2 regions of the Clostridium sp. CTA-7 genome follow, and region 1 is predicted to be linked to the other one. Evidence: riboswitches for the same ligand, from Rfam matches in the RefSeq annotation. Region 1 holds a riboswitch; the other holds the start of a gene.
The links. A riboswitch is a leader RNA that binds a small molecule or an ion and turns the genes downstream of it on or off. The one in region 1 is predicted to bind lysine.
Positions count from the first base shown of each region.

Region 1 (4,159 bases):
TAAGTATATATAACTATCCATTAATAATTATAACCTAAATATATCTTATTATTATTTTGCTTCTTCTACACTCTTACCCAATATTTGGATTCCTACATATACTGCTAATATAGATATAGGTAGTACAATATACCAAGCTAATCCAAAACCCGCTGGAATATATCCAAATAAAATTGTAATTGCAGCTATAAATAGTGAATACCACATTTGAGTGTTAACATGAGCAATATGATTACAACCTGCTCCCATTGATGAAAGTATTGTAGTATCTGATATTGGTGAACAGTGATCTCCAAAAATAGCTCCAGTTAAAACAGCACTTGTACTAACTATTACATAGCTCATATCTGGATTCATTGAATAAGCTAGTGGAATTGCAAGTGGCATTAGTATTCCCATTGTTCCATAAGCCGTTCCTGTTGCAAAAGAAATAACTGCACCTAAGGTAAATATTAAACTTGGAAGCAAGAAATTTGGTAGTGATCCTGAAAGTAATGAAACTAGATATTTAGCAGTTCCTAAATCCTTTATTACAGAACTTAGTGACCAAGCTAATAATAAAATTACTCCTGTTATAAGTAATGGTTTCATACCATCTATCCATGTTTCTATAGCTTCAGAAACAGTAAATATTTTCTTAGATACTCCCATTATAATTGATACTATACTTGCTATTAATGCTGATTGGAATAATGCTACTGATGCATCTGATGCACTAAATGCTTCTTGTATAGCCTTAAATGATACTGGTGAATTAGTCATTATATTTTGAAGGGCAACATCTTCACCACCCATTATTACTGTATAACCACTAAAATAGAAACATATTAATGAAGCTATAACCAAAACACCTATTGGTATTATAGCATTCCATATACTTAACTCTACACCTTCCTTTGGTTCAAGGTCTGAATGATCTAAGTTAGAATCTGATGCAACTTCATCAACATTAGAGTTTAACCCTCTTTTTCTTGCCTCTACTTCTGCCTTATACATAGGACCAAAATCCTTTAATAAAACTGAGGTAATAAATACAAATACTAATATTAGTATATTATAAAATCTATATGGTATAGTTTGTAAAAACACTCCAAAAGCATCAACTTCTTGCCCTATTCCATTTATAAAAGCATCATTTATTAGCCCTACTTCTAACCCTATCCAAGTAGATACAATAGCTAATCCTGCTATTGGTGCTGCTGTTGCATCTATTATAAAGGCTAGTCTTTCTCTTGATATTTTCATCTTATCTGATACTGGCTTCATTATAGGACCAACTATTAATGAATTTGCATAGTCATCAAAAAATACAGCTAACCCTAATAATAATGTAACTAATTGTGTGCTTCTAGCATTCTTAGCCCTTCTTGCTAATGCTTCTGCAACAGCCTTAGCCCCCCCCATTTTAGCAACTAAGTGTATAACTCCCCCTATAACTAATACCTGAAGAATTATACCTGCATTCCATGGATCAGATAATGAGTTTAAAACTCTAGATACAAAATCTAAAAAAGATTGTGTAACTGCTCCAAGAAAAGTATTATCAACTAATTGAACTAAAAATGTACCTGATAAAGTTCCGATAAACAAAGATATAATAACATTCTTTGTTATAAATGCTAAAACTATTGCTACCACCGGCGGTATCAAAGTTAATAATCCGTAATGATTTGCATTAGATGTAGATTGATCTACCTCTGCTGCGAAAACTATTGATGTTGACATTAAAATCATCATCATAGTCATTAATATTAATCTTAGATTTCTTTTATTATTCATAATGCTCCCCCTATATATTTCATGAATAATTTAAGGGCAGAAATTAAAAAGAGCCTTGAGTTTTCACTCAAGGCTATAGATACACTTTAATTAATATTCTAAATAAAGTTAAAAATCCTCAAGCGATAGCTCACCACAAATTAAGTTTGTGACAGTGTTACACATATTTTGTGAAACCCCAGCCATATGATATTAAAGCATTAATCATACGCTTCGGCGATAATTCCTTTTCTATTAAATCAAAGTGCTTACCTCATTAATAGTACTCTTAATTATCGCGCCTCTACCCTTGTCGTTATTCATATTTAATTTACAGGATTATTATACAGTTTTTCACTAGTTGAATCAACCTTTAATGCCCAGCCTTAATTCTATTTAACTAATCTATTGGCCATAAATTCTTCTATTTCCTCTACTGTCTTAATCATTTCTTTAGTTAATACTTCATTTCCATTATCTGTTATCAAAATATCATCTTCTATTCTTATTCCTATACCTTCATTTTCTATGTATATTCCAGGCTCAACAGTATATACCATTCCAGCTTCAAAGGTTACATCCCTATTTTCTAACTCTATATCATGAGTATCCATACCCAAGCTATGACCTATACTATGATAATAAAATTGAGATACATCTTCCTTTTTAGAAATTAATCCAAGAGATATACACTCCTCTGCAACCCACTCTTTAGCCTTATTGTTTAAATCTATGAATTTAACTCCTGGCTTCATTTCTTTAATAACTCTTTCATTTACTCTAAGAACTGCGTTATAAACTTCTTTTTGCCTTTCAGTAAACTTTCCATTAATAGGGAAGGTTCTTGATATATCACCATTATAATATTTATATTGAGCACCTAAATCAAATAATATTAAGTCCCCAACCCTTAATTCTGAGTCATTACTTACATAATGTAAAACAGTTGCATTTTTCCCTGCTGCTGCAATAGTTTTAAATGCAAAGTCTTTTGCACCATTTTTCTTACAAATAAAATCAAAGTAAGCTTCAAGTTCGTACTCTTTTATGCCCGGCTTAGAATTTCTCATTAATTCTTTTACGCCTTCTATAGTAATTTCTATAGCTTTCTTAATCCTGCTAATTTCTTCTTCAGTTTTTATAAGTCTTAAATTTCCTATAATCTTATATGCATTTTTAATATTTATATTATAATACTTTTCCTTAATTTCATTTATATACTTATATGATGAATTATCTTTTTCTAAATCTAAATATATATTTATGTCTTCTTTATTAATTAATATTTTTTCTATAAACCCGTTAAAATCCCCTAAGTACTTAACATCTTCTATATCACAAATGTCTAATACTTCTTCTTTTCTAATAGTTTTACCTTCCCATTTTTCTGTAATATGATTTACCTCTTTTATAAATAAATGTTCATTAGTTTTTCCATTCATTTTCGATAAAACTAAAATATGCTTTTCTTCATCTATTCCTGTTAAATAATAAAAATTTCTATTTGGTGTAAAAGGATATTTTTCGTCTGCAGTTTTCTTTGGCGAATTACCTGCAAATAATATTAATAAAGAATTATCTTTAATGTTTTCTAAAACCTTATTTCTATTATTCTTATAAAACTCTTTATTCATAAATTCACTCCCTCTTATTTATTCCATAGCTAACACTTTAACACTGACTACATTTGCTAACCCTCTTAAAGTATTAACTAAGTGCTTTAAATCTTTTTTCATATTAGATATATCTAATGTTATGGTTACATTTGCAGCCATATTTATAGGTATATCTTGATTTATTGTTAGTATATTTCCCTTATTAAAAGCTATACAATCTAAAACTTTAGATAAAGTTCCAGCTTCATGAGATAATAAGACAATTAATGTTATCTTTTTACTATTTATCCCCTCTGACATAGGGAAAATATAATCTTTGTATTTATAAAAGGTACTTCTACTTATTCCTGCTTGCTTTACAGCTTCGCTGATATCCTTTGCCTTTCCAATAAGAAGGTTTTCTTTAACCTCTAAAACTTTTTTAAAAACCTCTGGTAGTACCTTACCATTAACTATATAAAATTTTTCTGAAGCCACTAAATCACCTACCCTATAAAAATTAAAAAGCTATATAATTTATAATTATATAACTTTTTAAAAATAAAATACATATTATTAGTGATGTTATTTATATGTGAATCTTATTTGATTTCTTTATTCTAACAAAAAATGTTTTTAAAAGTGAAATCAATATAGATATAACTCCTCCCAAAGCAAAGCATAGCTGAACATTATCTATAAATAAACCAACTAATACTCCAATTCCTACTCCATATGCTAGAAATATAGCTAAAACTTTTATTTCTTCGTCTGACAAAAATAACCTGTCATTCCACTCCATCTCT
Region 1 covers NZ_BAAAAV010000006.1:90,067-94,225, forward strand. Annotated here, with positions in the region: gene ACYUEX_RS12630 (Na+/H+ antiporter NhaC family protein) at 52-1,779, opposite strand; lysine riboswitch at 1,898-2,073, opposite strand; gene ACYUEX_RS12635 (aminopeptidase P family protein) at 2,151-3,392, opposite strand; gene ACYUEX_RS12640 (ACT domain-containing protein) at 3,411-3,851, opposite strand; gene ACYUEX_RS12645 (hypothetical protein) at 3,943-4,155, opposite strand.

Region 2 (4,159 bases), on a different contig from region 1:
AAATAGAGTGGAAAGAGCTACTAAAAAAGCGGATGGTGTATTAGATTCATCTGTAAATTTTGCTACTGAAAAGCTTAATATAAGCTTTGATGAAAATAAAATATCTATCAAAGATATAAAAAGCATAGTAGAAAAAGCGGGATATAAATTAATTATAGAAGAGAAAAAGGAGAGTTCCTCAAATAGAACTCCAGATTATAAAAAACTCTGGTATAGATTTGTATTATCCTTAGTATTTACAGTTCCATTACTAATAATATCAATGGGACACATGGTAGGAATGCATTTGCCGAAAATTATAGATCCTATGATGAATCCTTTAAATTTTGCAATAACGCAATTGTTATTAACTATACCAGTTATGATAGTAGGATATAAATTCTATTTAATAGGATTTAAAAACTTATTTAAACTGAGTCCTAACATGGATTCATTAATATCAATAGGAACCTTAGCAGCAGTAATTTATGGATTATTTGCTATATATAAAATAAATCTAGGTGATCATGATTATGCAATGCATTTATATTTTGAATCAGCAGCAGTAATACTTGCATTAATAACTCTAGGAAAATATTTAGAAGCTGTATCAAAAGGAAAAACATCTGAGGCAATTAAGAAACTTATGGGATTAGCTCCTAAAACTGCAAATATTGTTAGAGATGGTAGCGAACTTACTGTTCCTATTGAAGAAGTAATAGTAGGAGATGTTGTATTAGTAAAGCCAGGTGAAAAGTTACCTGTTGATGGTGAGGTTATAGAGGGAAATACATCAATAGATGAGTCTATGCTTACAGGTGAAAGTATTCCGGTGGAAAAGAGTATAGGAAACAAAGTTATTGGAGCAAGTATAAATAAAACAGGATTTATTAAATATAAGGCTACTAAGGTAGGGGATGATACTGCTCTTGCACAAATAATTAAATTGGTTGAAGATGCTCAAGGAACAAAAGCGCCAATTGCAAAACTTGCAGACGTAATATCAGCATATTTTGTACCAACTGTAATTATATTAGCCATTATAGCTGCATTAGGATGGTATATATCAGGAGAGTCAGCAGTATTTTCACTAACTATATTTATATCAGTACTAGTTATTGCTTGTCCATGTGCACTTGGATTAGCAACACCTACTGCAATAATGGTAGGAACAGGAAAAGGTGCTGAAAATGGAGTTCTTATAAAAGGTGGAGAAGCGTTAGAAACTGCATATAAAGTTGAGACTATTGTATTTGATAAGACAGGAACTATAACAGAAGGAAAGCCTAAAGTAACTAATATAATAACAATGGATTTAAGTGAAAAAGAAATTTTAATTTTAGCAGCTAGTGCTGAAAAAGGATCAGAACATCCATTAGGTGAGGCAATAGTTAAAGAAGCTGAAGATAAAGGTCTCAAACTAAAAGAAATAAATGATTTTAAGGCAATACCAGGACATGGAATAGAAGTTAAAATAGAAAATGAAAATATTCTTTTAGGAAATAAAAAGTTAATGAAGGATAGGGGAATAAACTTAGAAGATTTAGAAGAGAAATCAAATAAGTTAGCAGAAGAAGGTAAAACACCTATGTTCTTAGCAGTAGAAAATAAAATCCAAGGAATTGTAGCAGTAGCTGATACTGTAAAAGAAAATAGTAAAAAGGCAATAAAAGCAATTCATAGTATGGGAATAAAAGTGGCTATGATTACTGGTGATAATGAAAAAACAGCTAAAGCAATTGCAAAAGAAGTTGGAATAGATATAGTTTTAGCTGAAGTATTACCAGAGGATAAAGCAAATGAAGTTAAAAAGTTACAAGGCGAAAATAAGAAGGTTGCTATGGTGGGAGATGGTATAAATGATGCACCAGCATTAGTTCAAGCAGATGTAGGAATTGCAATAGGATCAGGTACAGATGTAGCAATAGAGTCGGCAGATATAGTTTTAATGAAGAGTGATTTAATAGATGTTATAAAGGCTATTCAATTAAGTAAAGCAACTATTAATAATATAAAGCAAAATTTATTTTGGGCATTTGCTTATAATGTACTAGGAATACCAGTAGCAATGGGAATTCTTCATGTGTTTGGTGGGCCATTATTAAATCCTATGATAGCAGCAGGAGCAATGAGTTTAAGCTCAGTATCAGTATTATTAAATGCCTTAAGGCTTAGAAAGTTTAAGGCAAATGTATAAATAGTTGATATTTCCTTGACATATATATAAATTTTGATAGAATTAAGAAGGAAATTTAATATTTTATTGGTAGAGGCTGCAATAGCTAAAAGTAATATTAATGAGGTAAGCACTATGATTTAATATGAAAGGGGTTATTGCCGAAGTATATAGATTAGCTTAAAGGTTATATACTGGGATTGTATAAAATATATACAAAACTGCCACAATATTTTTGTGGAGAGCTATCTTTATTATTGTCTAAAGTTTGCAATAAATATAAGCTCAAAGAATAATCTTTGAGCTTACTTTTTTTAGGAGAAAAAAATGGAAAAGAAACATATGAAAAAAGAAATCACTTTATTTATGGCTACAATGCTTGTTTGTGGAAATATGATAGGCTCAGGAGTTTTTATGTTACCTGCTACATTAGCAGAATTATCAGGTCCAATGGCAACTATTATTGCATGGGTAATAACAACTATAGGATCTATTTTAATAGCTATATCCTTTGCTAATTTAGGTTCAAAGTATCCATCTACTGGAGGAGCTTATCAATACACAAAAGAAGCTTTTGGAGAATTTGCAGGATTTTTAAGTGCTTGGCTTTATTGGAATGGTTCATGGATAGGAAATGCAGCTATAATAGTAGCATTGGCAAGTTATAGTGCAGCTATAATTCCAGCACTAAATAATCCACTAATATCAATAATTTATACAAGTTCTATCTTATGGATATTTACATTTATAAACATTGTTGGAGTAAAAAAAGCTGGAAAGGTTCAATCGTTTGTAACTGTATTTAAAATTGTATTTTTCGCATTGTTTATAGTAATAGCATTTTTAAATTTTGATAGTTCCAATTTATTGCCTTTAATGCCAGAAGGAAAGGGAGTAAATTCAATACCTCTTGCGGCAACATCAACTTTATGGGCATTTGTAGGTTTAGAAAGTGCCACAGTAACTGCAGGAGAAATTAGTAATCCAGAAAAAAATGTTAAGAAAAGCACTATTTATGGAATGCTAATATCAGCAGTAATATACATATTAATAAGTGTTGCTAGTATGGGAGTAATGTCTAACAAAGAATTAGCTTCAAGTTCCGCGCCACTTACTGATATATTAACTAAAATTTTAGGAACATCAATTGGAAAGCCATTAGCAATTTCAGTAGTTATATGTATTTTAGGAACAACTATTGGGTGGTTATTATCTACTGCACGAGTTGCTTATGCAGCAGGAGAAGATGGTGTATTTCCTAAATGTTTTGGGAAATTACATTCTAAATATTCAACTCCAGCTAATGCTTTAATAATTGGATCCATATTAGTTAATATACTTTTAATAATGAATTACCAAAAAAGTATGGTTTCAGCATTTACATTTATAACTATATTAGCAACGCTAGCATTTTTGCCAATATATTTATTAACTGCAGCAGCAGAAATGATGATTATGTTTAGAGGGGAAAGTAAGTTTAATTTACAAATTTTCATTAAAAAAGGAATAATTCCATTACTAGCATTTATATATACATTATGGACAATATATGGTTCAGGAGCAGAAATTGTAATGTGGGGATTTATACTTATGTTATTAGGAGTGCCATTTTATATATATAATTACCATAAGAATAAAAGCAATTTAAACTAAATTATAAATATTAGAAAAAAACCCTCTAAAATTTTAGAAGGGTTTTTATTTTGAATTAAAAAATTTTACTAATGTAAAAAAAATAAATGTATGTTAAAATTAATAGCAAATAAATGTTTACATTGGGGTGATATTAAAAAATATGAGTAAGATAAATGAAGTTTATGATGCTTTAAAGCGGTTAGAAATGAAAAGTAAAAAAGGAATAACAGCAAGCGAGCTTAGTGCTTTTATGAACTTAGATAGGGCTAATGTAAGCAGATATTTAAATCAGCTTTATAAAGATGGTGTAGTTGATAAAATAGATGGCCATCCAGTAAAATATAGTTCTATAGTAAGAACCGAAGTATC
Region 2 covers NZ_BAAAAV010000004.1:231,235-235,393, reverse strand. Annotated here, with positions in the region: gene ACYUEX_RS09905 (heavy metal translocating P-type ATPase) at 1-2,176, shown strand, start outside; lysine riboswitch at 2,239-2,411, shown strand; gene ACYUEX_RS09900 (APC family permease) at 2,483-3,808, shown strand; gene ACYUEX_RS09895 (sigma 54-interacting transcriptional regulator) at 3,951-4,159, shown strand, end outside.
Region 2: linked by a shared signal. The riboswitch ahead of ACYUEX_RS09900 (APC family permease) and the one ahead of ACYUEX_RS12630 (Na+/H+ antiporter NhaC family protein) in region 1 are both predicted to bind lysine.